Regions from separate parts of the Pseudarthrobacter sp. TAF60_1 genome, predicted to be linked through region 3. Evidence: riboswitches for the same ligand, from Rfam matches in the RefSeq annotation. Region 3 holds a riboswitch; each other region holds the start of a gene.
The links. A riboswitch is a leader RNA that binds a small molecule or an ion and turns the genes downstream of it on or off. The one in region 3 is predicted to bind cyclic di-AMP.
Positions count from the first base shown of each region.

Region 1: it holds a riboswitch for cyclic di-AMP, as region 3 does, so the genes downstream of both, AB4Y73_RS16250 (hypothetical protein) here and AB4Y73_RS13680 (C40 family peptidase) in region 3, are expected to answer to the same signal.
Region 2: it holds a riboswitch for cyclic di-AMP, as region 3 does, so the genes downstream of both, AB4Y73_RS02960 (LysM peptidoglycan-binding domain-containing protein) here and AB4Y73_RS13680 (C40 family peptidase) in region 3, are expected to answer to the same signal.

Region 1 is NZ_JBFRDI010000015.1:33,210-43,622, reverse strand. It holds gene AB4Y73_RS16270 (HAMP domain-containing sensor histidine kinase) at 1-1,136, shown strand, start outside; gene AB4Y73_RS16265 (glycosyltransferase) at 1,219-2,655, shown strand; gene AB4Y73_RS16260 (glycosyltransferase family 39 protein) at 2,652-4,745, shown strand; gene AB4Y73_RS16255 (ArnT family glycosyltransferase) at 4,752-6,824, shown strand; cyclic di-AMP (ydaO/yuaA leader) riboswitch at 7,031-7,189, shown strand; gene AB4Y73_RS16250 (hypothetical protein) at 7,195-7,887, shown strand; gene AB4Y73_RS16245 (YdeI/OmpD-associated family protein) at 8,066-8,509, shown strand; gene AB4Y73_RS16240 (VOC family protein) at 8,604-8,978, opposite strand; gene upp (uracil phosphoribosyltransferase) at 9,101-9,736, opposite strand; gene AB4Y73_RS16230 (phosphatase PAP2 family protein) at 9,778-10,413, opposite strand, start outside.
Region 2 is NZ_JBFRDI010000002.1:147,263-157,675, reverse strand. It holds gene AB4Y73_RS03000 (thioesterase family protein) at 1-45, opposite strand, end outside; gene AB4Y73_RS02995 (endonuclease/exonuclease/phosphatase family protein) at 209-886, shown strand; gene AB4Y73_RS02990 (NUDIX domain-containing protein) at 893-1,426, opposite strand; gene AB4Y73_RS02985 (DUF1918 domain-containing protein) at 1,487-1,681, opposite strand; gene AB4Y73_RS02980 (DUF1810 domain-containing protein) at 1,785-2,225, opposite strand; gene AB4Y73_RS02975 (DNA alkylation repair protein) at 2,253-2,771, opposite strand; gene AB4Y73_RS02970 (TraR/DksA family transcriptional regulator) at 2,777-3,142, opposite strand; gene AB4Y73_RS02965 (coiled-coil domain-containing protein) at 3,222-4,526, opposite strand; cyclic di-AMP (ydaO/yuaA leader) riboswitch at 4,897-5,066, shown strand; gene AB4Y73_RS02960 (LysM peptidoglycan-binding domain-containing protein) at 5,071-5,880, shown strand; gene AB4Y73_RS02955 (dienelactone hydrolase family protein) at 5,947-6,078, opposite strand; gene AB4Y73_RS02950 (globin domain-containing protein) at 6,407-7,615, shown strand; gene ribA (GTP cyclohydrolase II RibA) at 7,634-9,493, opposite strand; gene AB4Y73_RS02940 (MarR family winged helix-turn-helix transcriptional regulator) at 9,623-10,150, shown strand; gene AB4Y73_RS02935 (alpha/beta hydrolase family protein) at 10,192-10,413, shown strand, end outside.
Region 3 is NZ_JBFRDI010000011.1:85,627-96,039, forward strand. It holds gene AB4Y73_RS13675 (M23 family metallopeptidase) at 1-788, shown strand, start outside; cyclic di-AMP (ydaO/yuaA leader) riboswitch at 934-1,100, shown strand; gene AB4Y73_RS13680 (C40 family peptidase) at 1,171-1,848, shown strand; gene AB4Y73_RS13685 (NlpC/P60 family protein) at 2,000-2,764, shown strand; gene AB4Y73_RS13690 (HNH endonuclease) at 3,001-3,501, shown strand; gene mobA (molybdenum cofactor guanylyltransferase) at 3,546-4,223, shown strand; gene AB4Y73_RS13700 (DUF6457 domain-containing protein) at 4,220-4,543, shown strand; gene AB4Y73_RS13705 (molybdopterin molybdotransferase MoeA) at 4,554-5,963, shown strand; gene fdhD (formate dehydrogenase accessory sulfurtransferase FdhD) at 6,097-6,996, shown strand; gene AB4Y73_RS13715 (alpha-mannosidase) at 7,128-10,154, shown strand.

The DNA.
Region 1 (10,413 bases), on a different contig from region 3:
CGGCATTGACGTCCCGTGACGTCGCCGTTCTTCAGGCGCTCCCCCACAACAGCGGCCCGGTGGACCGGGGACTCTCCAATGGCGAGTATCGGCTGATGGCCACGGAGACGCCCTTCGGCGACGTCGTCATTACCGGCCTGCCGCTGGCGACAAAACACAGCACCGAGGCCTCGCTTGTGCTGACGATGGTGTTGGTGTCGCTGGGTGGGCTTGTCCTGATCGGGCTTGCGGGGACCGCGCTGATCCGCCGCACCATGCGGCCGCTGGAGCAGCTCTCTGATGTGGCTACGAAGGTGTCCAAGCTGCCACTCGACGCCGGCGAGGTGGCATTGGCGGTCCGCGTGCCGCCGTCGGCCGCCCATCCGAGTACGGAAGTGGGCAGTGTGGGACACGCACTGAACCTCATGCTGGACAACGTCTCCAGCGCCTTGGAAGCCCGCCAGCGCAGCGAAACTAAGGTGCGCCAATTCGTAGCGGACGCGTCCCACGAGCTGCGCACCCCGCTGACAGCCATCCGCGGCTACACGGAGCTGATGCGCATGACCGAGACGTTTACCGAGGACGGCCGAAAATCGCTGGGGCGGGTGCAGAGCCAGTCCGAACGAATGACCACACTGGTGGAGGACTTGCTGCTGCTGGCCAGGCTGGACGAAGGCAAGGCTCCCGAGACCACGGATGTAGACCTTACCCAACTGGTCGTCGAGACCGTCAGCGACGAAAAGGTCATGGCCCCGGACCACGTCTGGCAGCTGAAGCTCCCGGCCGAACCCATCACCGTCCGGGGGGACAACACCCAGCTCCACCAGGTCCTGGCCAACCTGCTGTCCAACGCGCGCAAGCACACACCGGCCGGCACCACGGTGGCCACCGGCCTGATGCGGTCAGCCGATGGCAGCGTTGTGGTCACAGTCACCGACGACGGGCCGGGCATTCCGGCGGAGTTCCAAAGCAGGATCTTCTCGCGCTTCGCCCGCGCGGACGCTGCCCGCTCCGGCCTGGAGGGCTCATCCGGGCTGGGGCTCTCCATCGTGGAATCCATTGTGGAGGCCCACGGCGGGAGTGTTGAACTGACCTCACGTCCCGGCCGGACCGAGTTCGCCATCCGGCTGCCCGGATCCAAGGCTGCGGCAGCCTGAGTCCGGCAGGTCAGCTGACTTACACAGGCACGTCACAGGTTGCGCCTAAAGGCCTCAAATGAACCGGCGCCAGTCTTGACTCATGACGCTCACCGACCCCACCTCAGGAAGCCTGCCGGACGCCGCAGTGGCGCCGCCGAGCCTCCCGTCCCGGCGGCCCGCCGGGCGGCGTGCCCCGGTGGACACCCGCACCGCGATCCCGGTCCTCGATGTCACGATCCCCGTCTTCAACGAGGAGCGCGACTTGGAGGAATGCCTGCACCGGCTTCACGCCCACTTGCGGGAGTCCTTTCCGCACAGCTTCCGTATTACCGTGGCGGACAATGCCAGCACGGACGGAACCCTGAAGATCGCCGAACGCCTGGCCCGGGAGCTTCCGGAGCTCGTGGTGGTCCACCTCGGGGAAAAGGGACGCGGCAATGCCCTGCGGAAAGTGTGGCTGGCCTCGCCGTCGCCGGTCCTTGCCTACATGGACGTCGACTTGTCCACGGATCTTGCCGCGCTGGCACCCCTCCTGGCCCCGCTGATCTCGGGGCATTCGGACCTCGCGATCGGCACGCGGCTGACCCGCAACTCGCGGGTTATCCGCGGGCCCAAGCGGGAATTCATCTCCCGCAGCTACAATCTCATGCTCCATTCCTTCATGGGTGCCAGGTTCAGCGACGCGCAGTGCGGCTTCAAGGCCATCCGGGCGGACGTCGCGCAGCAGATCCTGCCTTACACCCTGGACAACTCGTGGTTTTTCGACACGGAGCTCCTGGTCCTCGCCGAACGCTGCGGACTGCGCGTCCATGAAGTCCCGGTGGACTGGACCGACGATCCCGATTCCAGCGTTGACCTCGTCCGCACCGCCGTGGCAGACCTCCGCGGCATGGCCCGGCTGACCCGGGACCTGGTCTACGGCCGCATCCCCGTGCCGGAACTGCGTGCGGCCCTGGCCCGCGGCCCGCTGCCGGCTTCATTCCGTGCCGCCGAGCAGACGCGTGTGGGCAGCCTGTTCGGCCAGCTGGTCAGGTTTGGTGCCATCGGCGCCGCCTCCACGCTCGCCTACCTGCTCATTTTCCTGTTCGGCCGCGGGTTCCTGGACCCCCAGCTGGCGAATTTCGTGGCCCTGCTCATCACTGCGGTGGCCAACACCGCCGCCAACCGGCGGTTCACCTTCGGCATCCAGGGCGGGAACCCGGTGCGGCACCATTTCGAGGGGCTGATCGTGTTCGGCATCGGCCTGCTGCTCACCTCGGGTGCCCTCGCCCTGGTGCACAGTACGACGACGCCCGACCGCTGGGCGGAAGTCCTCACCGTGGTGGGCGCAAACCTCGCCGCGACCGCCGTGAGGTTCCTGCTGTTCCGGCTGTGGGTCTTCCGCGGGCCGGCAGCCCCTGCGGCTCCCGGTTCGCCAGCATCCCACGCTTCTCCCGCATCACCCGGCTCGCCCGCATTCCAAGCTTCGCCCGCATCAGCCGCAGTATCAGCGGCCGCAGCCCCCACCACCACTTCGACGGAAACGGCAGCATCATGACCTCCACCATCACCCCGTCAGGCACCGGCCCCGCCGGGAATGCGCCGCCGAACGTCCCTGCAGGGCAGCCCGCCGCCGCACAATCCGGACAGGCACATCCCGGACAGGCACATTCCGGAGATTCAGTTCGCGGCAGCGCGGGTCCCGGCACGCGGTGGACCCGCTTCGCTTTCGGCAGCCAGCCCCGCTGGGTCCGGCCTTCGGCCGCGGGTCTGCTGGTGGCCACCGCCATCCTCTATCTGTGGGACCTTGCGGCCACCGGATACGGCAACTCCTTCTACGCTGCTGCCATCCAGGCCGGAACCAAAGACTGGACGGCGTTGCTGTTCGGTTCACTCGACGCCGGCAACGCCATCACGGTGGACAAGCCCCCGGCGGCGCTGTGGATCCCCGCCCTTGCTGGCAGGATCTTCGGTTTCTCTTCGCTGAGGATGCTGGTCCCTGAGGCACTCATGGGGGTCGCCGCCGTCGGAATCCTCTACCTGACCGTCAAACGTGTGTCCGGGCCGGGGGCCGGCCTGCTGGCCGGGGGCGCCCTCGCGCTGACGCCCGTAGCGGCGCTGATGTTCAAGTTCAACAACCCCGACGCCATGCTCACTCTTTGCCTGGTCCTCGCGGCGTACTTCACCACGCGTGCCGTTGAGCGGGCGGGCTGGAAGTGGCTCGTGGCTGCCGGAGCAGTGGTTGGCCTGGCCTTCCTCACCAAGATGCTGCAAGGATTCCTGATTGTTCCTGCCCTCGGACTGGCATACCTGTGGGCGGCGCCCACCACCTTGGGACGGCGGTTAGTGCACCTGCTTGGCGCGCTGGGCGGCATCCTTGTAGTGGCCGGCAGCTATGTGGCACTGTTCCAGCTGACTCCGGCATCGGCACGGCCGTATATGGCGGGCTCAACCACCAACAGCTTCCTCGAGTTGACCTTCGGCTACAACGGCCTGTCACGTATCACCGGCTCGGGCGAGGGCATGCCAGGCGGCGGCGCAGGTGGTCCGGGAGGCGCAGGTGTCCCGGGTGGGACGGATGGCCTTGCAGGTGGCTTCGGCGGCGGCAACGGCGGGTTCGGCGGAGCCGCGGGCCTACTGCGCATGTTCGGTACCAGCTTCGGCGGCGAAGTGTCCTGGCTGCTGCCGGCGGCATTGGTCCTGCTGGCGGCCGGCCTGTGGTTCACCCGCAGGGAAATCCGCACCTCCCGTACCCGTGCTGCGCTGATCCTGTGGGGCGGCTGGCTTCTGGTCACGGCCGGGGTCTTCAGCTTCATGAGCGGCATCGTCCACCCTTACTACGCCGTGGCGCTGGCTCCGGCAATCGCAGCCCTGGTGGGCATCGGCTCCGTGGAGCTGTGGCGTGGCCGCGCGCACTGGCCTGCCCGGATCGTCCTGGCCGTGGTCATCCTGGGCAGTTCCGTCTGGTCCGCGGTGCTTCTGGGCCGCGATGCGTCCTGGCTCCCGTGGCTCCGCATTTCCATCGTCTTCCTCGGCGTCCTCGCCGCTGCAGCGGTTATCCTTCGGCTCGACTCCCATGGCACCGCGGGCAGGTTCCGGCCGGCCTCGGCCGCTGCCGTCGTCGTGGTGTCACTCCTTGCGGGAGGCTTGGGGACCGGGGCCTGGACGCTGGCGACTGCTGCCGCCGCGCACTCGGGCTCCATCCCGACGTCGGGCCCCGCAGGTTCCTCCGGTGGCGCCTTCGGAAACCGCACAGCCGGATTGCGGGACGACGGCAGCGGCCCCGGCGGGGAAGGAACGGCGGACTCCGCGGTGACCGCGTTGCTCTCAACCACCACCACCAAGTGGTCCGCGATTGTCTCCGGCGCTACGCAGGCGGCCAGCTTGGAACTCGCAACAAATACCAGTGTGATCGCCCTGGGCGGATGGAACGGCGGCGATCCGTACCCGACGCTCGCGCAGTTCCAGGACATGGTGTCCAAGGGCGAGATCGGCTATTTCATCGAAGGCGGCGGCATGGGTGGCGGGGGCATGCGCGGAGCCGGCACGGGGGGCCGCGGCGGCAACTCTGAGGTCGCAGCGTGGGTGCAGGCCAACTTCCAGGCCCAGACCGTGGGCAACTCCACCGTGTACGCGCTGGCGAAGTAGCACGCTGTGGCCATCAACATTCCGGGTCACGCCACCGGCGATCCCCGGGAAATAACGGGCGTGCACGCCGGCGGTCCGGAGGCGGGCCGTCCTCAGGCGGGACTTGCGCAGAGCGGTCCACCACATCTCCGCCAGCGTCTGGAGTTGGCGGTGGTCCTGGCGGCCACGGCGGTGCTGTACCTCTGGAACCTCGGCGCCTCGGACTGGGCCAACGCGTTCTATTCAGCGGCGGCGCAGGCCGGTTCACAGGATTGGAATGCCTGGTTCTTCGGTTCCTCCGACGCCGCCAATTCCATCACCGTTGACAAGCCCCCGGCTTCGCTGTGGTTCATGAGCCTTTCAGTCCGTCTCTTCGGCTTGAGCTCGTGGAGCATCCTGGTCCCCCAAGCACTCATGGGCGTAGCCACGGCTTGGCTGCTGTATCTCGCGGTACGGCGGGCGGCGGCACCGGCCACCGGCGATACCCGGCTGGCACACCGGGCCGGCCTGCTGGCGGCAGTGGTTCTGGCCATCACACCGGTGGCCACGCTGATGTTCCGTTTCAACAATCCCGACGCCTTGCTGGTCTTGCTCATGACTGCTGCCGGATACGCGACGATCCGGTCTATCCAGGACGGCAGGGTGCGCTGGCTGACGCTGGCCGGGGTGTTCCTGGGCTTCGGGTTCCTAACCAAGCAGCTCCAGGTACTGCTGGTGCTTCCCGGTTTTGCCGCGGCCTACGCTCTGGCGGCTCCGGGACGAATCGGCCGGCGCCTGCTGCATCTGGCGGCGGCGGGCGGAGCCATGCTGGTCGCGGCCGGCTGGTGGCTCGTCGCAGTGGAGCTGACGCCCGCGAACCTGCGGCCCTACATCGGCGGTTCGCAGAACAACTCGATCCTTGAGCTCACGCTCGGCTACAACGGTTTAGGCCGCCTGACCGGCGAGGAAACCGGAAGCGTGGGCGGCGGCAACGGATGGGGCATTCCCGGCCTGTTGCGGATGTTCAACACCGAATTCGGCGGCCAGATAGCGTGGCTGCTGCCTTCCGTGCTGCTCCTCGCCGCCGGCCTGCTGTGGGTTGGCCGCCGCGCACCGCGCACGGACGCTGTCCGGGCCTCGGTCATGGTGTGGGGCTCGTGGGTGCTGGTCACCGGGCTGGTGTTCAGTTTCATGGCGGGCATTATCCACCCCTACTACGCGGTGGCGCTGGCGCCCGGCATCGCGGGGCTGGCCGGGCTGGGCGGTGTCCTTCTGTGGCAGCACCGGCGGCAGCCCGTCGCAGCCCTGTTTCTCTCAGCCGCCGTGGCGGCTGCGGCATTCATGGCCTTCGCCCTGCTGGGCACCACCTCTGCCTACGGTCCGTGGCTCCGCTGGCTGGTCCTGACGTGCGGGCTCGCCGGCGCCGCAGGTGTGCTGTCCGGCAGGTACATGCCGTTCCGTTCCGTTCAGCGGACGACGGCGGTCCTCGCCGTCGCTGCCTCCCTCTCCGGACCGCTGGCCTTCTCGCTGTCAACGGCGGCCGTCGCTCACAGCGGCGCGATCGTTAGCGCCGGACCGGCTACGAGCGCCGACAGTTTCCGTCCGGGCGGCCCTGCTGCCGGCGGAATAGGCAGCCCCGCTGGAGGGGCACGCAACGGCGCAAACGGCAACGGCTTCGGTGCCCACGGCAACGCCAACGGCAACGCCAATGCCAAGGGCAACGGCAACCGGCCGAGCGGCACAGGCCGGCAGGCCGGCGGAATGGGTGGCCTCCTAGGTGCCACCACGCCGTCGTCCGAGCTTGTTGCAGCGCTGAAAAGCGACGCTTCCCGCTACACCTGGGCCGCCGCCGTCGTAGGTTCCAACAATGCCGCCGGCTACCAGCTGGCCACGGAACTGCCGGTTATGCCCGTGGGTGGCTTCAATGGAACAGACCCCTCCCCCAGCCTTGCCCAGTTCCAGGATCTGTTGAGGCAAGGTAAGGTCCACTACTTCATTGCCGGCGGAACGATGCGGTCCACCAGCGGATCGGACGCTCCCTCTCAGATAGCACAATGGGTGGCAGCGACCTTCCCGGCCCAGACCATCGGCGGAACCACTGTCTACGCGCTGACCGGATAGAACGTGCACTGAATGGCCCCTGCGCACTCACGCAGGGCCCTCCTTTGAAAGCGGAAAGTCTTCCCGCACTCAAAGTCCGCCGAACACCACAAGGCAACACGCCGCCATCGTGATGCTCGTTACCAAAATGTGACTTATGCGGTCGGCTCCTGTACCGTCGATAGAGTGAGGCCGCCAATAGGACCTCTCATCCGGATGACGCCAAGCTCTGCCACTCCCCGGATTCCGTTCGATCGAGGCAGAGGCGGGGGACCCAGAGTCCCGGGCTTTTAGTGCCCTTGGGGTGAAGCCAGCACGTGATGTTCCGTGCGGCCGGATGCCCTCATCCGAACCCGACAGCTAACTCCGCAGGTGTGAGAGGCGATCAATCATGTCTGAATCCAAGGTACAAACGCGCCCGCAGGACGGGTCAAATAAACTCCGCAACCGCATTCCCTCCCTGGGACAGCGCGTGGCCGTAGTCGGTACGGCGCTCGCACTCCTCGTCGGGTTGGGCGCAGCAGGCCAGGTGTCCGAGTCCGGCGGCCTCACAGCGGTCAGCGACACCCAGAAGCTGTCCACTGCCGACATCGAGTCCCAGTTGACGATGGAAAAGGCCCAGATGCAGGCCAAACCGGCACCGGAACCTGCCGCTGCAGAAATCAGCGTAGCCCCGCAGGCCGCCGAGCCTGCACCCGCGCCAGCGCCTGCACCCGTGCCAGCGCCTGCACCCGTGCCGGCCGCCGCACCGGAGCCGGCGCCTGTTGTAGCCGTGAATGACCCCGCCGGAGCGCAGGCCTACGCCGCCGGCCAGTTGGCCAGCCACGGTTGGTCCGCGGACCAGATGCAGTGCCTGCAGACGCTGTGGACCAAGGAATCCGACTGGACCACCACGGCAACCAACGCCAGCAGCGGCGCATACGGCATCGTCCAGTCGCTGCCTGCCGAGAAGATGGCGAGCGCCGGCGCGGACTACCTCACCAACTACCGCACACAGATCAACTGGGGCCTGAACTACATCCAGGAGCGCTACCAGTCGCCGTGCGGTGCGCTGAACTTCCACCTGTCACACAACTGGTACTAAACCGATTCCCCGGAATCCGCACAGCCGCAGCAGGCCCTGAATCCCCCGGTTCAGGGCCTGCTGTTTTGCATCCACGCTGCCGTCCACTGTCCCGGCAGGCCCTTCCTTCCCGGCGGCCCCTTCCTTCCCATGGTTCGTGTCCTTCCCATGATTCGGGGCGCCGGGGCATACTTGGCCCATGAAATTCACCACCACTATCGTGGGCAGCGGCAACAAGGCAGGCATTGAGGTCCCCGAGGAGGTGGTGGCGGAACTGGGGGCGGGCAAGCGTCCGCCGGTGGTGGTGACCCTCAACGGCAAGAGCTACCGGAGCAGCATTGCGGTCATGGGCGGGCAGTACCTGATTGGAGTGAGCACCGCGAACCGGGACTTCACCGGCGTAGCGTCCGGTGACACGGTGGAAGTGGACGTTGAACTGGACACCCAGCCCCGCATCGTCGAAGTCCCGGACGACCTCGCATCCGCCCTGGCCGCCGAACCGGAAGCGCAGGCGTTCTACGGCACGCTGAACTACAGCGCACAGCGCCGATACGTGGAGCCGATCGGCGACGCCAAGACGGCGGAAACACGAGCTCGCCGGATCATGAAGGCCGTGGCCGACCTCAAGGCCGGAAAGAAATGATCTCCCGCCAATGCATCCAACCGCAGCACGGCGTCGCCTACGTGAATCAACCGAGGTTTCGTGGCTCAGGCCTTAAGGTTCGCGGTCCGGCGACTCAGGGTTCGCGGCCCGGAATGTACTGCACGGCCCACCTATTGCCGTCAGGATCCGCGAAATACACAAAATGGCCCCAGTCCTGAACGTCCACGTCACTGACGTCAACGCCGTTGTTCTTGAGGTGGTCGTGGGCGGCCTGGATGTCGCTGACCACCATCTGCAGGCTTGGGGCCGTACCCGGCGGGGCGTCATTCAGGCCCTCGCCAATGCAGATGGAACAGGCGGAGCCGGGCGGCGTCAGCTGGACAAAGCGGATGCCCTCGCTGGGCCGCTCGTCGTAATCAGCGTTGAAGCCCACTTTGTTGACGTAGAAATCCTTCGCGCGGTCCACGTCGGACACGGGGACAAAGACAAGTTCAAGTTTCCAGTCCATCCGCACAGGCTAGCGGTGGCCTCCCGAATCCGAAAGGCCTGGATATTTCCTGTGGCGGGTCCGGCTGGCCAATCTGCCGCCCGAAGGACAGCAGCCAAACCCTCAGCCTGAAATTCCGCCGTTTAGCCGGCGATGCCGTAGAGGCGGTCTCCTGCGTCACCGAGGCCCGGCACAATATAGGACTTCTCGTTCAGCTTTTCGTCGATGGAGGCCAGGACGATGGTCACGTTGGCGTCAGCAAGTTCTTCTTCCAGCTTCGCCAGGCCTTCAGGCGCGGCCAGCAGGCAGATACAGGTGACGTCCGAGGCGCCGCGCTTGAACAGGAACTTAATGGCCTCGCGCAGGGTGCCGCCGGTGGCCAGCATGGGATCCAGGACAAAGATCTGCCGGTCGGTGAGGTCCTCCGGCAGGCGTTCGGCATAGGTGATGATGTCAAGCGTTTCCTCGTCGCGGGCCATGCCCAGGAATCCCACCTCAGCCGTGGGGACCAGTTTGGTCATGCCCTCGAGCATGCCGAGGCCGGCGCGGAGGATGGGGACCACCAGCGGGGTCGGCTTCGTGAAGGCGGTGCCAACCGTAGTGCTTACCGGCGTTTCGATGGTCACAGGCTGGGTGCGCACATCACGGGTGGCCTCGTACGCGAGCAGTGTCACCAGCTCTTCCGTCAGCATCCGGAAGACCGGAGACGGGGTGTTTTTGTCCCGCAGGACGGTGAGCTTATGGGCGACCAGCGGGTGGTCCACAACAAGAGTGCGCATGGGTCAAAACTATCATCCGGCCCGGCTGCCCCTGCCGCGAGTCAGCTCGGCTGTTCGTCCCGGATGACGGGGTGTTCGAACGTGGGAGCCGGACCGGCATGCTCGCGTTTCCGCAATACATGGAAAAGCCTGTGGGCCAGGATCACGATTCCCACCCACGCCAGTCCGAGCAGCCACGCCGCCATGACGTCCGTGAGCCAATGGTGCCCCAGGAAAACGCGGCTCAGTCCCATGGCAACGATGAAGAGCGTTCCGCCGGTGATCAGTGACACCCGGACCACCGTCCGTTGGAACTGCACGCACGCCAGGTAGACCACCAGTCCAATCACCACTGTGGTGTTCAGCGTGTGGCCGCTGGGAAAGGAAGGCGAGTCTTCATATGGCGGCACCGCGTCCGCGTGGTCCGGCCGCGTGCGGCCAACCAGCTTCTTACCGATGGTGGTGGCAGTAACGGAAAACGCCGCGGCCCCGCCGACCACGATCAGAGCGCGCCAGGTCCTTCCCACATATGTCAGCCAGGCGACAAGAATGCTGGCAAGAATGGGCATTCCTATACCGCCACCGATATTCGTAAACCCGGTCACCACCGAATCCAGCCAAGGGTTCCGCAGGCCTTCGGCAAACGACAGGGCAGGTTTGTCCAGGTTGGCCAAACCTACGTCGTCCACCACGTTGTC
Region 2 (10,413 bases), on a different contig from region 3:
ATAGTAGAAGGTCCCCTGGGCAAGTTCAGGCAGTTCCTTGGTCAACGTTGGCCCCTCTGACGTTTCTGGGTGAATGATCGTTAACTCTAGCCGGTCCCCCGGGACCCGGGGGTGGTGAACCCGCAGAGTTCCGGCGCCCGCAGAGCCCATTCGGACTAAACTCAGAAATTGGCCCTGTCAGCGACCCTCGAAGTGAGGTGTTCCACGAATGCGCGTCATCAGCTACAACCTTCGGAAGCACAAAGCGAGCGGTGAATTGCTCGCCCTAGCGCGGAATTTCGCCATCGACGCGTTGTGCCTGCAGGAAGTGGACTCGGCCGACCTGCCAGACACGCTGGGTCCGCTAAACCTCGCGGACACCACCAAGGGCAACCGCCTGGGACTGGCCATCTATTACCGCACCAGCCGGTTCACCGCCGTGGACACACAATCCTTTGCGTTGAAGAAATCAGTCCATGACAGGGTGCTGGCGCCGGCCCACGAGCGGCTGATTGGAACCCGCGTGGTGGACAACGAAACCCAGCACGAACTGGTCATCGGCTCGTTCCACGCGGCTCCGCTCACTGCATCTAATTCACTGCGGAGAAAGCAGATCCATGCCGCCCATGCGGAGCTGCTCAGCATGGGCACGGGCCTGATGACGCTGATGGTGGGGGACTTCAACTATCCGTTCTTCACCAAGAACCTGCACGCCCACATGAAGGACTCGGGTTACGCCTTGTCTTTGAGCAACCGTCGGACCTACACACGCTACAAGGTGTTCAGGGGCCATTTTGACTTCGCCACCTCGCTGGGCCTGGATATCGCAAGCGTTGAAACCCTCCCGCGCGGCAAGTCGGACCATTTGCCTATCCTGGTCAATGCGGAGTACGGCAAAGGCTACTGAGTTCGCTTACTGACTCCGCCGTGTGTGGTGCAGGAGTCGGGGCTGCAGGTGCGGCCAGGATTGCGCGAAGCCGGGGTGCAGTTCCTTGCGGTCCAGCTCCTCCACTGGTACCCACTGGAGCTCGAGGCTTTCCGGATCGCTGATCACGGGGTCAAAGGGTGAGATCACCAGAACTACAACGGTGGTGTATGTCCAGTAGCCGACGTCAAGCACGGAGGTGAAAAGCACATCAACACCGTCCGCCGGCACGGCTGCTTCCTCGTAGGCCTCGCGAAGGGCACCGGTAACCGGGTCTTCGTGCTGGTGGAGCGCTCCGCCAGGCAGTCCCCAGGTTCCGCCGTTGTGGCTCCACAGTGCACGGTGCTGGAGCAGGACCCCCTTGGAGGGGTCGTAGGCCAATACGCCGGCCGCACCGAACCTGCCCCAGAACTTCCCCCGGTCACCCTCCACCCACGCATCACCCGGGTCCCGCGGGCCCGTGCGTGCAGGCGGAAACTGGCGGTTGGCATCAGGGAATGTGGAAGCCAGGGAGTGATCCATGGTTCCAGTCTGACAGGTGCACAGCGACTCTGCCGGGGCACCTGCAGTGCCCGGCCAGTCTTACTGGCCCTCGTGCACGCGTTCGACGGCGAAATCACCGCCGGGATACATGACGGTTTCGTGTCCGTCATCGAAGCGGACAAGGTACGGCGGATGCCCTTCCTGACCCCGCACTTCCATGATCACTCCGTGCCGGTCGGACGACCCGACGGTCCGGCCCCTGACGATGATCCTGTCGCCTTGAGTTGCCTCCATGGCAATCACCTCCAAGGCCCAGAGTACGGCCCGGCAGCGGGCAGTAACAGGGGTGCGTGGCACGATTCAGATAGGCCGCTACGCCTCCCGTCTGCGCGCCGGGTCAGTCCCGGCCGGCGGCGAGCAGTTCGTCGGTGGCGGGGTCAGGTTCGCCGTCGAAAAACTGTGCCAGCACCGTCTTGAAGACAGTCTCGCCGGGCGCGGCGCGCAGGAACAGCGTCATGGAGGAGCGCAGTTTTTTCGCATCAATGCCGCCCATAATGTCGGCGGCGGAACGGCCGGTGTGGGTGGACACCGCCACGCTGCACTCGAGCAGCCGTGGGCCCAGGACGTCGTGCTTGAGGTAGGCCTGCGCCTCCGCCAGCGAGGTGATGGCGTATTTCACGGACGTGGGACTGCTGCCGAGGCCGGCGATCTGCGGGAAAATGAACCACATCCAGTGGCCCTTCTTGCTGCCCAGCTGCAGCTCGGCCAGGGCCTGCCTGTAGGTGCCGCCGCTGTCCTGCGCTTGAACAAAGCGTTCCAGGTCGTGGGTGGTGGTCATGGATGTCTCCTTCTGTGGGGCATGATGTCAGGCGGTGATTTCCGCAGCAAGGGCCGCGGCATGGCGGACCCACCGGTCAGGGTCCTGGCTCCAGCGTGCCATCACCACGCCGGCACGTTGCCGGTCCAAGCCGCCCAGTGCCGCGAGCAGGGGAACCACGACATCAGCGATCAGGGGGTCCACCAACTCGGCTGTCTGCGCTGACCGGATGAAGCCTTCCAGCCGGGTCAGGTCCGAGTGCCGCAGGAGGGCCACCTTGGATTGCAGGAGGACGACGGCGGCAAGGCGGCGCTCGTAGACTGGCCGCCTGCCCGGTCCGGGCTGGCCCCAGAGCTGCGAGGCCAGTGCTGTCACGTCGTCATGGCCAAGGCCCTTGAACTTGGTGCCGGCGTCCCGGATAGTGCCCCGCGCGGCACCCACCGATGCCCCGTAGGAACGGAGCACCCCGCCCACGCGCGATTCCACCTCCTCTGCCCGGTACCAGGTGCCTTCATTCTGCAGGGTGTTATCGATGAAGCCGGCAGCGTCCTGCACTCGTTGATTCACCGGCGTCACCTCGCGCCCTGGCGGGAGGCGCCGGCATGCTCGATGCAGTAAGGGGTCCAGGGCCTTGCCTCCAGGCGGCCCTCGGCGATCGGGGCTCCGCACACGGCGCACACCCCGTACGTGCCGTCCGAGATTCTGTGCAGCGCGGCTTCAACCTCGGCCAGGCCGGCGCTGCTCTGGTTCAGCAACGCCGACGCCTGGGACAGCTCGAAGGCAATGGTGGCACCCTCCGGGTCATGTTCGTCATCCACATTGGAGTCCTGGCGGGCAGCATTGGCTGATGAGATGTCTGCCCGGAGCGCCGGAAGCAGTGCCAGCTTCCGGTCCCGCTCTTCCTCCAGCAGGATCCGGAACCGTTCAAAGTCAGCCATGGGAAAAGCCTAGCGCCGCGGAGTTCACCAAGACTGCGGAATTCGCCAAACCCGGGGCAACAGGCGGTAGCGGAGCCTGTCAGTACCAGTTCTCGATCACGGAGTGGTTCCAGGCGTCACACGGAGACCCGTAGCGGTTCGCGATGTAGGCCAGGCCCCAGTCAACCTGGGTGCGGTAACTTGTGAGCCAGTCGCTGCCTGCGCTCGCATACTTGCTGGCGGGTAGCGCCTGCGCGATGCCATACGCCCCTGAATACGGATTGGTGGCCGTGGTGAGCCAGTTGGATTCTTTCATCCACAGCTGCGCCAGGCATGGGAACTGGTCCTGGCCCCAGCCGTACGCGGACAGCCGCCCTGCAGCGTAGTTCCTGGCGCCGGCGGGGTCGTTTACCGCGCCGCCCGGAACAGAAGGTACGACGACGACGGGCGGCGGCGTCGGCGTCGGACTTTCAGCCGGAGGTGCTGGAGCAGGGTTCTGCGGTGCGGGGTTCTGCGGTGCGGGGTTCCGGGGTGCCGGGTTCGCCGGGGTCTGGGCGGCAGCCCGGGCGGCGGCTTCAGCCTGCCGGCGTGCTTGCTCCTCCGCTGCCGCGCGCTTGGCTGCCTGGGACACTTCGTAGGCAGCCAGCGCCGCTTGGCCCTGCCTGAATTCTCCTTCCACCGCTGCGGTGGTTCCCTTGAGTGAGGCGAGTTGGGCGGTGAGTTCCTGGCTGTGCCGCTGTTGTTCCGCGACCTGCTCCGACACGGCCTGCTGGGCTGCCTGGGCTGAGGACAGCTTGGCCTCGGCAACGCCGGCGAGGCGTTCCCGCTCAGCCTTGGCGGCGCGCTCCTGCTCGGCCAGTGCTGCCGAGATTCGTTCCGACTCAGCTGATTTGTGGACCAGCAAGGCTGTCTTGTCACTGACGATCCGGACGATGTCCAGGCCGTGGATGCTGTTCGACTGGATGGCGTCGAGCGCCACGAAGAAGCCCATGTTTGTGCCGCCGGTCTTGTAGGACTGTGCGGCGAGGGCCCCGATGTCCCTTTTGTGCCGGCCCGATTCCTCCTGTGCACGGGCCACCTGCGCGGCCAAGGCATCCACCCTGGAACTGGCAGACTGGAGATCGGTCTGGGCCACAGCGTATTCCGCAGCAGCAGTTACTGCGGCGTTGCCCAGCGCCTCCGCCTGAGTTTGCAGGCCACCGAGCAGATCTCCGATTCTAGTGACTTCAGCGGCCGTGCCGGCCTCGCTTTGCCGGGCCTTCTCCACGTCCTGCCAGGAAGGATACCCGCCGGGCGGAGCCTCGTCCGCGGCGTGCGCAGGCAGCATGGCAAACGAGGCGGCCGTGGCCAGTACAACCACTGCCGTGAGACCGGACAGCCACGATTTTTGCGCAAACGGGGACATAGTTCGTGAGCTTACCGGGCAAGTCCTAGATTGCGGCGAACATTGTCTCCCAAGTGGCTTGGTAGCCGATCCGAGCCATCCGGTAGGGTGCACGCTCTGCCCACGAGGCAACCTAAAGCCCACTCAGGCGTCTTTTTTTGAGGCAAACCGATCAGATGGATGACCCGACCGGGCATATACGCGTCCCGTGCGGTGACCTGCACCTTCATAGCCGAGGCCAGAAGATCCAACAAGGGAGCTAGGGTGAATTTTTGCCCTACATTCCGTTATCGGAATGTGACATTCGGGAAAAGAAGCGGTTATGGTCGTTTAGTGCCCTGGTTCAAACCGGGACATTCCCGTCAGTATGCCGAGCCCTGCCACTGACCCGGGACCCCAGACGCTATGCAACTGGCAGGGACGGGGGAACCACATTTCCGCGGCCTACACAGGCCTTGGGGTTAAGTCGGCATTCGTCCTGTCCTTCATGGCGGCATTCCCGGCCGGGTCTCTCCAACCCGAACCCGACAGCTCACCCCGCAGGCATGGGAGAGGCAATCACACCATGTCCAAGAAGTTCACTTCCGCACGCCATCGTGCAGTCACCACCACCACGTCCCGCGCCATGATGATCGGACGGCCGGCCCTTGTAGTGGCCGCCGCATCCGGACTGTTTTTCGGCTTCAGCGCCCCGGCCCACGCCGGCGTCCACGGACCTGACAATACCGGAACAGCCAATGCCCAGGGCCAGGTAAGCGCACCGGCAGCCGCCGCGGCTCCGGCCCCCGCAGCCAACGTCCACACCGTCGTCTCCGGCGACACCCTTGGCCAGATCTCCGCGGCCAACGGCGTAGCACTCAACGACGTCCTGGCAGCCAATGGCTTGTCCCTGACGTCGATCATCTACCCGGGCAACCAGATTCAGATTCCCGGCGCCGGACAGGGCGCAGCAGCACCGGCCGTGGCAGCACCGGCTCCGGCCCCGGCAGCGAAAGCAGCCCCCGCACCGGCTGCGCCCGCCAACACCGGCATCAAGCTGGCGTCAACGCCGGCCCCCGCGCCCACCGGCGCAGCCGGCTCGGCAATCCTGGCCTCCGCCTACTCCCAACTCGGGGTACAGCAGGACTGCACCGCCATGGTGGAGAAGGCACTGCGCTCAGTAGGCAAGAGTGTTGGAGACCTGGCCCCGGGCCAGTTCTTCCAGTACGGAAGCGTTGTTGGCACACCCGCCCCGGGTGACCTGGTGATCACCGCCGGCCACGTCGGCGTCTTCGCCGGCAACGGCCAGGTTGTCAGCGGCGGCGTGGACGGTTTCAAGACCGAGGTCCACTCCATCAGCTGGCTCCCGGGCGCCTCCTTCGTCCACGTAGCGTGACCCCCGCCGGCTGGACGGCGGCGCGCGGTGCCCAGCCGCCCGCCGTCGTCGGCCGCTGCTGCGTACTCAGGCGTGCTGCCCAAACCAGGACAATATGTCATTCCAGGCGGCGGCCGCCTGGGTCTGGTGATACTGTTCCCGAGTGTCATTGTGGAAGGCGTGGTCCACGCCCGGACAGACGGTGAGCTGATGCATCACCTTGGTGGTTAAGGCTGCCGCCGCCGTTACGGGAAGGCCATCCGGTATAGGTCGTTGGCTGCGATGACCGTCGAGTCCCGAGCGCTGCCCCGCAAATCCACCCGGTCTGCCAGTTCCTCCGGTCCCGGACACCAGGGCACGGACCACCTGGTCCCCCGATGCCGGTTAATGCTGGTGGAGCGGATGGATCACGCCGTCCGAACCGAGTGTCCCGCTGCAGGCTGGCTACTACCATAAGTCCCTTCTCCGCGCCCGGCCGGGCTGCTACATTGGCACGGCCAAGGCTGATCACGGCTGGGTTCAGCCGGTCAACACGGAAGGACGCATTATGCTCTCTGACACTTCCCGCCCCGTCATTCAGGCAACGCTGCCTGTAGTGGGTGAAAATATCGAAGAAATTGCGAAGCGGTTCTACAAGCACATGTTCGACGCGAGGCCGGACCTGCTCGACGGCCTGTTCAACCGTGGAAACCAGGCTGACGGCCGCCAGCAACAGGCGCTGGCCGGTTCAATCGCGGCCTTCGCCACCTACCTCGTGGAGAAGCCTGACCAACTTCCTGACCACCTGCTCTCCCGCGTCGCCCACAAGCACGTCTCGCTCGGCCTGAGCCCGGACCAGTACCAGATCGTCCACGACCACCTGTTCTGGGCCATCGTGGACGTGCTCGGCGATGCTGTTACTCCCGAGGTCGCAGCGGCCTGGGACGAGGTGTACTGGCTGATGGGAAACATGCTGATCAACAAGGAACGCGGGCTGTACGGCGCGGTGCACCTTTCCCCCGACACCATCTGGCGCACCTGGCGTGTGGCCCAGCGCATCCAGGAGACACCAGACGTCGTTACTTTCGTGGTGGAGCGCACCGACGAACGGGAGGTAAAACCCTCCCTGCCCGGGCAGTACGTGACCATCAAGATGCCCATGAAGGACGGCGTCCATCAGCCCCGCCAGTACAGCCTGACCCGCGCCGACGACGGGCAGCACCGGCATTTCGCCGTGAAGAGGGTCCACGGGCTCGCCACCCCTGACGGCGAGATGTCCAACCTCCTGCACCAGGACATCAATGTCGGCGATGAAGTGGTGCTGTCAGCCCCGTTCGGCGACGTGGTACTGGAGTACACCGACCGGCCGGTGGTGCTGGCCAGTGCCGGCATCGGCATCACCCCCATGGCCGGAATGCTCTCGCACCTGGTGAAGGCCGGCTCACAGCGCCGGGTGATGCTGCTGCACGCTGATGACAGTCCGGACTCGTTTCCGCTCCGCCATCAGGTCACCGAGGACATCGAGCGGCTGCCTGAGGGGTCCCTCCACAGTTGGTTTGTGAATCCGGCAGAGGATCAGGGGCCGGCCGGCAATACTTTCCAGGGTTTCATGGACGTCAATGCCGTGGAGCTGCCGCTGGACGCCGAATACTACCTCTGCGGGCCGTTGCCGTTCCTGCAGGCGGTCCGCAGTGCCCTGGTCGCCAAGGGCGTTCCGGCCAAGGACATCCAGTACGAGGTGTTCGGACCGGACCTGTGGCTGGCTGACTTCCAGTAAACCCCGGACCGGGCCGGGCTAGAACTGCTCTGCCGGAATGCTAAACCCGAGATCCAGGAGTCCGCGGCCGGCCTGTTCCAGGATCGGGTCCATGGTCAGCGAAGCGTGGTTGAGCAGCACGTTGACGTCGCGCTGGATCCGCTGGAGCGGGTGAGTCAGGCGGTGGACGCTGCCGCCTGAGCCGGTCAGGATGAGCCGGACTGCCTCGGCCGAGGCCTGTCCGCTGAGGCCGAGGGAGAGCCGGTACTGGGCGCGCTCCTCATCAGTGAAGGCAACTGGCCGGCGCCCGAAGGACGCGGACACCACCCGGACAGCTTCCTCCCAGTGCAGGCGTGCGGTGGCTACCTGGCCGTACGCCTGCGTGAACCGGGCTTGGGCGAGCGGCGAATCTGCCTGGCGCTTCTCCACCGTCTGCTTGACCTTCCGTACCATCATCAGGTTACGGAACTCTTTCAACGCATGCTCCGCGGCGCCGAGGGCCGCCGCCGGGGCAACCATGTTCAGGAACGTGGCCATGGGGATGTGGATGCTGGGGTCCGGATGGATGAAGCTTCCCGGGTTGTCGGCCGCCGCCAGCAGGCTCCACTCGAGGGCACGGTACGCCGGGACAAAGAGGCCCTCGGCCCTGAGATCGTTGCTGCCTGTCCCCCGCAGGCCGGCCGTGTGCCACACGTCCAGCAACTCAAGATCCGCCATCGGAACCAGGCACTGAAGCCGCACGCCGCCGTGCTGGACTGCCAGGAGCGCCCAGTCAGAATGCATCACGCCGGAGGCAAAGCTCCACCGGCCGGAAATGGCGAACCCGCCGGGGACCTTCTCAGCTGATCCGGGAGGGGCTCCGGTTGCCGCTGCCAAGGGTGCGGGGCCGGCGGCGAATACTTCGTCCTGTGCTTGCTTCGGCCACCGGGCCAGCATCCACACGTGCTCCACAAGGTGGCCTACGCTCCAGGCGGTTGAGACGTCACCCTGCGCGAGCCGGCGAACCACCTGCACGTAGGTTTCCAGCCCCATCCCGTACCCGCCGACTGCCTTGGGCGCGAGCATCTGGAACACGCCTGCTTCCTTCAGTTCGGCAATGGTAGCGGCGGGGATGCGGCGGAGCTCTTCGGTTTCCTCCGCCCGCTCCCTCAGCCGGGGAACCAGGGCGTCCACCCGCGCCAGAACCTCGTCATGCGTCGGGATGGGGGCGGAAGGCACCGGGGGGTCGACGTCCGGGAGGTTGATCGTATGCGCGGTGTGGTTCCGCTTGGCTGCCAGGTAAAGCCGGTTGGCGTCGGACAGGTGCACGCCCGTGGGGACCTGCTCCGCCACATCAACGCCAAGGGCCGTCAGCTGGCCCACCTTGTCCGGGTTGTTGGTGAGGAGGCGGATCCGGCCTGCGCCGAGGGCACCGAGCATCTGGGCAGCGGCGGTGTAATCCCGTTCATCTTCGCCACGCCCCAGCGCCACATTCGCTTCGTAGGTGTCCAGCCCGGCGTCCTGCAGGGCGTACGCGTCCAGCTTGGAGTACAGTCCGATCCCGCGCCCCTCCTGGCGGAGGTACAGCAGGAAACCTCCGACGGCGGCAATCTCCTCGACAGCCTCGCGCAACTGGGGACCACAGTCGCAGCGCTCGCTGCCGAAGACGTCGCCGGTGAGGCATTCGCTGTGCAGCCGGACGAGCGGGGCGGTACCGTCCGGTCCCTGGTCCAGGAGCCTCTGCTCCCACTGGCCGAGTCCAAGCAGGAGGTGTTCCTTGCCGTCGGCCAGGCCGTGGAAGGTCATCACCTCGGCCGTGGCAATGAAGCCATCGGGGAAGCGCAGGGGGACAGTCACCTGGCTGCGCACGGCAGCAGGTTGTTCACATGGCCGCGCGACGGTCTCGGTCAGGACGGTCATCTGTGCTCCTCGGGTCGGAACGAAAGTACTTGAATGTTGAAGTAAACAGTACTGTCGATTAGTTCACGACGCAAGTGATCTGGGGGTCAACAAACTTCATACGTGAAGTAAATCGCGTAGACTTCACCTATGGAAGAAGCCGACGAGCCCCGCTGGCTAAGCAGCGACGAACGCGAAGCCTGGCTGACCCTGGTGGGCGTCATGATGAAACTGCCGGCTGCTTTGGATGCCCAGTTGCAGCGTGACGCGGGCTTGAGCCACTTTGAATACATGGTCCTGGCGGGCCTGTCCGAGGCGCCGGGCCGCACGCGCCGGATGAGCGATCTTGCTGGCTTCACCGAGTCGGGCCTCCCCCGCCTGTCCCAAGTGGTGAGCCGGCTCGAAAAGCGCGGCTGGGTCCGTCGCTCCCCTGACCCCACCGACGGACGCATCACCTTGGCCGCGCTCACCGATGAGGGCCTGGCAAAAATCGTCAGCACCGCCCCGGGTCACGTGGAGGCCGTCCGCTCCCTGGTGTTTGATCCCCTGACGAAGGCGCAGTCGCGCCAGCTCGGCAGCATCGGCAAACGCATCCTCAGTGTGCTGGACCCGGACGACTACGGTCTGCGGAGCGCCGACGTCGGGGAGCGCAGGGGTGCGCCAATCGGGAATGCGTGAGGACGGTTGTCTTGTTCGCAGGGCACTGTGAGACTGTGGGCATGGCGAGTTCTGTTGAAGTGTCGTGGCAGCTGGATGGCATCACCATGGCGGGGACCGTCGTCCGGCCCGCCGGCGATGGGCCCTTCCCGTCGGTGGTTCTTGTTGCGGGCAGCGGCCCGACTGACAGGGATTGGTGTTCACCGCTGCTTCCTGGCAGCAACGGCAGCGGGCGGCTCTTCGCGGAGGCTTTTGCCCGTGCCGGGATCGCATCCCTCCGCTAT
Region 3 (10,413 bases):
CTGGCCCCGCTTCGGCGGCCCGCGCGGTCGAAGATGCCACCGCGGAGAGGCCCCGCGATCCGCAGCGCGAAGCTCGCCGCCGCCGCGGGGCCTTCCGGCAGGTCACCGATTTCGCGGCCGCCAGCGGCGTTGGGCAGAAGGCCGGCATTGCCCTTGCTGCAACGGGCCTGGTCCTGACCGTGACTGTGCCGGTGACGGGCCCGGTGATGGCAGACCAGCAGCCCGGCCACCCCGTTGCGGCAGTGTCGGCCGCCCCACAGCCGGAAATATCCGCAGAAGCGGGCGCCCAGATTGATTTCAGCCGATCCTCTGTGGTGACCCAGGGTGACCCGGACGGCAAACTGAAGCAGCTGTTGAGCGCGCAGTCGGCCGGATCCATCACGCGTGCTGCCTCCGCAGGAAGCCTTGGTCCACCGCTCGCCCAGCTCATTACGGCTTCACCGTTCGGCTTTCGAGTCAGCCCCATCACGGGTGGCGCCGGCGACTTTCACCGCGGTCAGGACTATGTGGCCCAGTGCGGGACCTCGGTCATGGCTGCCGCCAGCGGCACTGTGACGTTCGTCGGCTGGCACCAGTACGGCGGCGGCAACCGCGTGGTGATTGATCATGGCAACGGCCTGGAAACCACGTACAACCACCTGTCCTCGGCCAGCGTCAAGGTTGGCCAGACCGTGACCCGCGGCCAGGTCGTTGCCCTCAGCGGCACCACCGGCGCCTCCACAGGCTGCCACCTTCACTTCGAGGTCCAGGTCAACGGCGACGTTGTTGACCCCACAGGCTGGCTCTAAGCCCAAATGATGGCAAACTCTCAAATCGCAGTGACATGCCGTGACCTGAATGTGACATTGGTTCCGAAGTCCTGTAACGTCTAAGGCGCGTCAACTTTTCCGAAGTTGACGTTCTTGAGTGGATTGCCTAGCTCTGCCACCGCTCAAGGTCCGTTCGCATGAATTCGTCTGGCAGGGGCGGGGGAACCAATTTTGGCCTTCGATTTCTGAAGGCCTTGGGGTTAAGTCGCATAGCTTCCCAGGAAGCAGCGCGGCCGGGTGCACTCCCATCCGAATCCGACAGCTCACCTCGCAGGCATTGGGAGAGGCTACCTTCGTGTCTTCACGTCATAATTCTGCGCGCCACCGTGCGCAAACGGTTCGCACCAATCCTTTGGGCTCCGTGTCCAAGGCAGTAAGTGCAAATGCCGGGACCGTAGGTCGCCAGGCTGCTGTCATCGCAGCCGCGTCAGGTCTCATCCTGACCATGGGGCTTCCGGCCAACGCTGCGGACACCACCGCTGGTGTGTCCGCGTCCACCGAGTCCGGCTCCGCGCAGGCTGCCCTTGCCGTCACGGCCGCACCCACTGCCACTGTCTCCTTTGAGCGCCCGGTAGTGAAGACCACGGCCGCGCCCGTGATCGAACGGGTGCGTGCGCAGTCCACGGCTACGGAAACAGCAACGGCAAGCCGTGCTGCTGACGTAACCAAGGATGCTTCGGCCAAGCTCGCGGGCACCGTTTCCTCCGCAGCAGCGTCGGGCCTGGCAGCCATCGCCTACACGGGCATCGGCCACCCCTACCTCTGGGGCGGCACCACTCCCAATGGCTGGGACTGCTCCGGCTTCACCCAGTGGGTCTACGCCCAGGCCGGTATCAGCATTCCCCGCACCAATGCCTGGACCGCCATGCGGCCCACCTCCACTCCGTCCCCCGGTGACCTGGTTATGCAGAACGGCGGAGCCCACGTGGGCATCTACGTCGGCAACGGCATGATGATCAGCGCGCTGAACCCTGGACAGGGCACCCTGCTGCACGCCGCTGCGGCAACGGGCACGTCCTCGTACTACACCCTGGGCTAGTCCGGACTCCGGACCTCCTCCCGTTTCTTTCCTGGAAACTCTTCGCTAAATCCCCGTTCGGGGCGTGCCGGCGTACCCCCAAGATGCCGGCGCGTCCAAAGCCCCTGGGCTGCCATCGCGGCCCTGAGGAACACGAAAGAGAGAAAAATTAATGACTACACGTGCAACTGTTGCACGGCACCGCGCCGAGGTCACCAAGACCAACTCGCTGGCTGTCATTGCCAAAGCAGTCGGCGACAACGCCGGCGGCATGGGCCGTCAGGCCGCGGTTATCGCCGCTGCCTCCGGTCTGGTCCTGACCAGCGGTATCGCGGCCAACGCCGCTGACACCAATGTTCAGCGCGAAGCGGCTTCAACCGCCACCTTCGAGGTGGGGACGGCAGCACCGGCCGTCATTTCGGCTGAATCCACCATTGCCATCTCCTACGAGAAGCCGGCAGTTACCACCACGCCGGCTCCCGTCGCGGAACCCGAGCCCGTTGTTGAGGCCGCTCCGGCCGCTCCTGCCGCTCCCGTAGCCCAGCCCGCGGCAGCCATCAAGGTGGCTTCTTCCGCCCCCGCTGCACCGGCCGCTCCGGTCGCTGCCAGCGGCAAGGGCCAGGCCATCCTGTCTGCAGCGTACGCCCAGCTGGGTGTCAACCAGGACTGCACCATGCTGGTAACCAACTCTCTCGCCGCCGTGGGAATCCACTTCCACGACTGGCCCGCCGGCTACCTCTCTCTCGGCCGCACCGTGAGTGCAGCAGAAGCACAGCCCGGCGACCTGATCTACTACGCAAACGGTGGCGCAGGCATGGCCCACATCGCGGTCTACGCAGGCAACGGCCAGGCCGTGCACGGCGGCTACAACGGCAACCAGACCGTTGTATTCAGCGCCAATGTTGGCTCGGGACCGGTTTTCATCCGCGTGTCCTAGTTACTGTTTGAGCCTTTCAAAGGACCCCCGCCTGGTGGTGGGGGTCCTTTGCTGTCTCCTGCCCTTTCGGGACGCGGCGGCCAGGGAGCAGCCCGACCCGTCAGGACGGTCGGACCGGCGATTAGTTTAACCGGGCATTTTTTGTTTACTCTTGTGGTGTCGATCCATAGCCCGGATATGCCGGGGGCAGCCGGCCCTCGTGCCCCTGACGGGTGCGGCCACAAAGAGGTAAGTGCATGCGCACTCTCGTTCTGAATGCTGGATATGAACCGCTGGCGGTAGTCACCTTCCGCCGGGCGCTGGTGCTTGTGCTAACGGGCAAGGCCAGCGTTATCGCCGAGGGCGATGACCCCGTGGTGGGTCCGCAGGAGATCCTGGGCCGCCCGTCCGTGATTCTCCTGAATCGCTACATCCGCCCGAGATATAACCAGAGCACCGCGGTCAGCCGCCGCGGTGTGCTCCGCCGGGACGGTCACCGCTGTGCTTACTGCGGCAAAGGCGCGCACACCATCGACCACGTGCAGCCTAAATCGCGTGGCGGCGCCGACTCGTGGGAGAACCTTGTGGCCGCGTGCCTTCGGTGCAACAACAGCAAGGGTGACCATACGCCGGCTGAGATGGGCTGGAAGCTGAGGTTTGTGCCTGAACCGCCGCACGGCACCATCTGGCAGATCAAGGAGCTCGAGAAGCCGACGCCGGCCTGGGATCCTTTCCTGCTGCCTGAACGCGCCGCCTGAACGCTACCGGAGCAGTTAACTTCCGGCGCAGCTAGGCTGGGCGTGTGGATGCAAACCCTTTCAATTTTGATGCCGTCATTCTCGCCGGTGGGCGTTCGGCGCGTCTGGGCGGCGTCCCCAAGCAAGGGCTGACGTACGACGGCGAAACCCTGTTGCGCCGTTCGGTCGCCGCCGCCGGAGGTGCCCGGACCGTCGTCGTAGTGGGTCCTGATATCGCCGAAACTCCGGCCGGCGCCCTCAAATGCCGGGAGGATCCCCCCTTCGGTGGTCCGGCCGCGGCCATCGCCGCCGGGCTCGCAGCACTGGAGAAGGCGGACGCCCGCCGCCCGCCCTTTACCCTGGTTCTTGCCTGTGACATGCCCAACGTCCGGCAGGCGGTAGCGGCCCTTCAGGAGGGATTGCTTGCCGCCGGCCCGGGGGCGGGATGGGACGGGGTGGTGGCTGTCTCCGAGGATGGTCGCCGGCAGCCCCTGGTGGGTTTTTATAGCACGGCCGCGCTACAACGTTCCGCGGCGAAACTTGCCGCCAACGGCGAATTAATGAACGGGTCGGTCCGGGCACTCCTTGCTAGTCTTGACGTTAAGCCTGTCGCCGTTCCGGCCGGCTCCACGGCAGACGTGGACACATGGGACGATGCCGCCGCACTTGGAGTGGCCGGCCCTGGTCCGCTTGGTGGATTCCGGAGCGAAGCGGCCGCAGATGATTTGGGAGGCAGAGCGTGAAAAGCCAGGATGAGACGCTGGAAGAGTGGTGCAGGTCCCTGCTCCAGGCCTATGACTTGGAGGACGTCCAAATCGACGTCAACGCAGTCCTGTCGCTGGCCGGAGTTGCGGCCCACTCCGTAGTGCGTCCAGCCGCCCCGCTGACGACGTTCATTGCCGGCCTCGCTGCGGGCCTGGCTGCCGGATCGGGGCAGGCGCCCGACTCCACGGCCATGACAGCGGTCATGGACCGCGCCCGGACCCTCGCGGCGGACTACGACTCGGATGCGTCAGCGTCTGAAGCCACCGCTCCCAAAATCACCGGGGCCTCCGTCGAATGATCACCGTCGAATGACCACCGCCCCCGGCGATGAAGCCGGGAGCCCCGACCCGCAGCATTCCCCGCCCCCACCCGAGGCCCACCCAACCCACCTGGCCCACACATGGGAAGAGGCACGCCAAGCAGCCTTTGACAGTGCCACGCCGATTCCCCCCGGACGGGTCCCGCTCAGCCAGGCCCTGGGCCGGGTACTGGTCGAAGACATCACGGCCCTGCACGACATGCCGCACTACGCGTCCTCGGCCATGGACGGCTGGGCGGTCAACGGCAGCGGCCCATGGATCGTGGCGGAGCCCGGCCAGCGGCTGGCTCCGCATCAGGCAAGTCCAATCGTTACGGGCGGATTGATCCCGCCCGGCGCCAAGGCGGTGCTGCGCAGTGAGAGCGCGGTGCTGGGCGCTGACGACGACGGCCTGCCGCTTTTGCTGACGGGCGGGACTGCCCGCCCGGGCGAGCCCAGTAACGGCCAACACATCCGGAGAGCCGGCGAGGAAGCGGCCGAGGGGGACATCCTGGTGAAGGCCGGGGTGACCCTGAACCCGGCACACCTGGCCGTCGCCGCGCTGGCCGGGCATGATGACCTGATGGTCCGGGGGAAGCCCGTGGTCAAACTTCTGCTCACCGGCTCCGAAGTGGTTGCCCAGGGTCTGCCTGACCCGGGGAAGGTCCGCGACACGTTCGGCCCCCAGCTTGCATCCGTGGTGGAGATGCTCGGCGGCCTTTACTCCGGCCAGGAAAGAATCGGCGATTCCTATCCCGAATGGCTGGCAGGGCTGGAGGACCTCGCGCCGGAGGTTCCCGACCCCGCCGCGCTGCCTGCCGACGTCGTCATCACCACCGGCGGGACGGGGCTCTCCGCCACGGATCACCTGCGCCGGGCTGTGGCGGAGCTGGGCGGTCGGCTGATCATCGACGGCATCGCCATGCGCCCCGGCCACCCTGCTGTCCTGGCTGAACTCCCCGACGGGCGTTTTGTGCTGGGGCTGCCCGGAAACCCCTTGGCCGCCATGATGGCGCTGTCCACGGTGGGTACACCCTTGCTTGCTGCGTTGGGCCACGGGGCCATGCCGCCCGTCGAGCACGTCCCCTGCGGCACCACCATTGAACCGGAGCCGGGCCGGACACGGCTCATGCCTTTCCGGCTCCTGTACGGCATGGCTTCGCCCGCCAAGCACACCGGTCCGGGGATGATGCGCGGGCTGGCATCGGCACACGGCGTGATGGTTGTCCCGCCGCACGGAGTGCAGCTCGGTGAGCCCGTGCCTGCCTTCGCTTTGCCGTGGGGGCCGCCGCTGCCGGGACCGGAACCGGCCGGCGCCAAACCCAAAACCCGGTCAGCCGCCAAGGGCGCCACCAAAACCGCAGGCAAGGATATGGCGAAGCCCGCAGGCCCGGTGGACTGGAGCGCCCTGCTCGGCTGACGGGCTCAGCCCAGTGCCTGGCTGCAACGGCCCTGCTGCACGGGCTCCAGCCCTACTCTGCGGGCACCGGGCGTTCCGCACAGGCCCGTCGGTGGTGCGATGATTGACCTATGAACAGGATGCCAGGCCGCTGATGGGACGCGTTACCCAGCGCCGCAAGGTGCACAAATACGTCCTGGACGGCTCGCCCGCTGCCCTGGAGTTCCCCATCCGTCACCGTGAGGACGTCCTCGCTGTGGAAGAGCCGCTGGAGATCCGGCTCGGCCAGCTTTCGTTCTCGGTGACAATGCGGACTCCCGGTGACGACTTTGACCTGGTGGCCGGATTCCTGGTGTCCGAAGGAATCATTTGGACTCCCGAGCAGCTTGTTTCGCTGCGGTTCTGTGCCGGTGAGGACGAAAATGGTGTTCAGACGTTCAACGTCGTGGAGGCCCAGCTAAGGCCTGACGTGGAGCTTCCGTCCAAAGGGCGGAACGTGTTCACCTCGAGCTCTTGCGGCATCTGCGGTACGGACTCCATCGAAGCCGTACGGAAGTCGTCCCGCTACAGCCCGGCGGCGGATCCTGTGACCATACCGGCGGACGTCCTGGCTACCCTGCCTGACCGGCTTCGGGAAGCGCAGGCGGTGTTTGACACCACCGGAGGCGTCCATGCCGCGGGCCTCTTCCGGATAACCGACGACGGCGGCGTGGACCTGTTGTGCCTGCGCGAGGACGTGGGCCGCCACAACGCCGTGGACAAGGTAGTGGGCTGGGCACTGCGGGAGGGGATGCTGCCGCTGACCGGCCTGGTCCTGCAGGTATCGGGACGGGCATCGTTTGAACTCGTCCAGAAAGCTGCACTGGCAGGGATCCCGGTCCTGGCGGCGGTAAGTGCGCCTTCGAGCCTGGCCGCAGAGCTTGCACAGGCCAGTGGCATGACGCTTGCAGGGTTCAGCCGAGGCACGAGCCTGAACGTCTATGCCGGCCAGGAAAGGGTCACCCTGTCCGCCCCCGACGTGGCCGAAGACGCCGCAACCGGGGTCGCGGGATAAGTCCTGCTAACGCTCCTGGGACGGGAACTGGTACTTGGCTATTGGGCTACTAGCCGGTAGATTTTATCCATCGATTGGACAGCGTTGTCCGGCGTCGAATGATCCAATCCACGTATCTAAGAGGGTTTACAGTGCATGACGACCGCCGGATTACCGAAGTCCGACTGGGCCGGTTTGTCCGCGAGCGGATCAATCCTGCCGTTTACACACGCAGTGTTCCCCTCACACTGAGCAGTTGGGAAGCGCCCGGCGAACCGGTCGCCGTGATGGAAGCCCTGCGTCATGATTTCCTCCCGCAGGAACACGGTGCCGCCTGGGGCCGGCCGTGGGGCACCAAGTGGCTTCGGCTCCAGGGCGATGTTCCTGAGGCCTGGGGCACGGCGCCGGACACCACAGTGGAGATCGTGGTGGACCTCGGTTTTATCAACGAAGCCCCGGGTTTCCAGTGCGAAGGCATCGCGTGGCGTCCCGACGGCACCATCATCAAGGCGATTTCGCCGCGGAACCAGTACATCCCGCTCAAGCTGCTGGGCAGCGGCATAGCGGTTGACTTCTATGTTGAGGCAGCTGCCAACCCTGATATGGCGCAGGGGTGGACCTTCGCCGCAACCCCCTTGGGGGACAAGGCGACTGCGGGCACGGCGCCGCAGTACAGGCTCGGCACGATCGCCATTGCAGAACTGAACCGGACGGTCTGGGAGCTCCAGCAGGACGTCTGGACCCTCTCCGGACTAATGCATGAGCTTCCCGTGGAGCAGCCGCGGCGCCATGAGATCCTCCGTGCGCTGGAGCGCATGATGGAGCAGATGGACCCGGACGATGTGCCCGGTACTGCCGCCGCCGGCCGCGCCGCCCTGGCCGAAGTCCTGTCCCGTCCCGCATATGCGTCCGCGCACCAGTTGGTGGCCACCGGTCACGCCCACATCGACTCCGCCTGGCTGTGGCCGGTGCGTGAGACCATCCGTAAGTGTGCCAGGACGTTTTCCAATGTCGTGTCCCTGATGGACGAGGATCCGGATTTTGTGTTCTCCTGCTCCTCGGCCCAGCAGTTTGCCTGGATGAAGGAGTTCTACCCCGAGCTCTTCGGCAGGATCCGGGAGAAGGTTAAGGCAGGGCAGTTTGTTCCGGTGGGCGGGATGTGGGTCGAATCGGACACGAACATGCCCGGCGGCGAAGCCATGGCGCGCCAGTTCGTTGAAGGCAAGAACTTCTTCCTGCAGGAATTCGGCGTCGAATGCCGCGAAGCCTGGCTGCCTGATTCGTTCGGATACTCCGCCGCCCTGCCGCAGATTGTGCGGTCGGCCGGAAGCCGCTGGTTCCTGACGCAGAAGATTTCGTGGAACCAGGTCAACCGGATGCCGCACCACACCTTCAACTGGGAAGGCATCGACGGTACCCGGCTCTTCACGCATTTCCCGCCCGTGGACACCTACAACGCCGAACTGACCGGGCGGGAACTGGCGCATGCTGAACGCAATTTCCGTGATCATGGGCGCGCCAACACTTCGCTGGTGCCGTTCGGCTATGGCGACGGCGGCGGCGGACCCACACGTGAGATGCTGGCCGCCGCGCACCGCACCGCGGACCTCGAGGGCTCACCCAAGGTCCGGATAGGTTCCGCCGAGAGTTTCTTCACCCAGGCGGAAGAGGGCTATGCGGCCCTGCCGGTATGGGTGGGGGAGATGTACCTTGAACTTCACCGCGGGACTTACACCAGCCAGGCCAACACCAAGCGCGGCAACCGGCGCAGCGAACACCTGCTTCGCGAGGCCGAACTCTGGTGCACCACAGCAGCTGTCCGCAGCTCTTTCGCCTACCCGGGTGCCGAGCTGAAACGCCTCTGGCGGCTGGTACTCCTGCACCAGTTCCACGATATCCTGCCTGGCAGTTCCATCGCCTGGGTCCACCAGGACGCGGAGCGCAACTACGCCGCCATCAGTGCCGGCCTGGAGGCCATCATCGGCCAGGCCGCGGCCGCACTGCTGGGGGAAGGTTCGCGGACGTTCCTGCTCAACGCCGCACCCCACGCGCGCAACGGCGTCCCGGCACTCGGCGCCGCCGAGCCGGCCATCGAGGGCCAGTCTGTGCAGGCCACCGGGGCGGGCGGCGGTTTTGTGCTGGACAACGGCATCATCAGGGCTGTCGTAGACAGCGATGGCCTGCTCACGTCCCTCACCGACTACGCCACGGGCCGCGAAGCCATCGCCCCCGGATCGCGCGGCAACCTGCTGGAACTGCACCGGGACACCCCCAACGAATGGGACGCCTGGGACATCGATGAGTTCTACCGCCGCAACGTTACGGCCCTGACCGACGTGCAGGACGTCCGGCTGGAGCACGTCGGAAACAGTGCCGTCGTGGTGGTGCAGCGGATCGCCGGTTCGTCCCCGGTCACCCAGCGGATCACGCTGGACGTCGGCAGCGACTCCCTCGCCATCACCACTGCCATTGAGTGGCAGGAGAGCGAGAAACTCCTCAAGCTGGGTTTCCCGCTTGACGTCAAGGCTGACCGCTCGGCTGCCGAAACGCAGTTCGGGCATGTCTTCCGGCCCACGCACAACAACACCTCCTGGGAGGCGGCGAAGTTCGAGATCTGCGCGCACCGCTGGATCCACGTGGCCGAACCCGGCTACGGCGTGGCAATTTCAAACTCGGCCACCTACGGCCATGATGTCACCAGGAATGTCCGGGAGGCCGACGGCGGGACCACCACCTCAGTGCGCCTCTCCCTGTTGCGGGCACCGAAGTTCCCCGACCCGGCAGCCGACCGCGGACACCATGAGCTGACGGTCACCATCCGCCCCGGTGCAGGAATCGCCGACGCCGTTGAAGAGGGGTACCGCACCAACCTGGCGCCGCGCCTGGTTCGCGGCGGCCGCGGCGTGGAGCCGTTGTTCACCGTGGACAACCCTGCGCTGGTCGTCGAGGCCGTCAAGCTGGCGGAGGACGGTTCGGGCGATGTGGTGGTCCGGCTCTACGAATCCCTGGGCCAGCGCTCGGCCGGTGCCATCAAAGCCGGCTTCCCGGTTCAGGGCGTGCAGGCAACGGATCTTCTGGAACGCCCCGTGGACGCGCCAGGGGTGACGCCCGCGGAGCAGGGCAGCGTCAGCCTGGCCCTTCGCCCCTTCCAGTTGGTCACGTTGCGGTTCGCCCGGTAGCGCTCCTGGAACACCGCAGCCGGGGCGGCACCCGCGAACTGGATATTTCCAGCTGGATCTCTCGTCCGTCCCCCAGCAGACCGTACTCGAAGCCATCGAGTTGCTGGGTACTGAGGTGCTCCCGCTCGTGCAGCGTGAGCTGGGAACCACTTCTGCTGAGGCCGCTGGGTCACCGGGCGCGCTTGACGCGGAGCGGTAACGGGTTATGCCCTTAAGCAGGCTGAGTGGGGGCGGTCCCCAACGGCCGCCACCACTCATC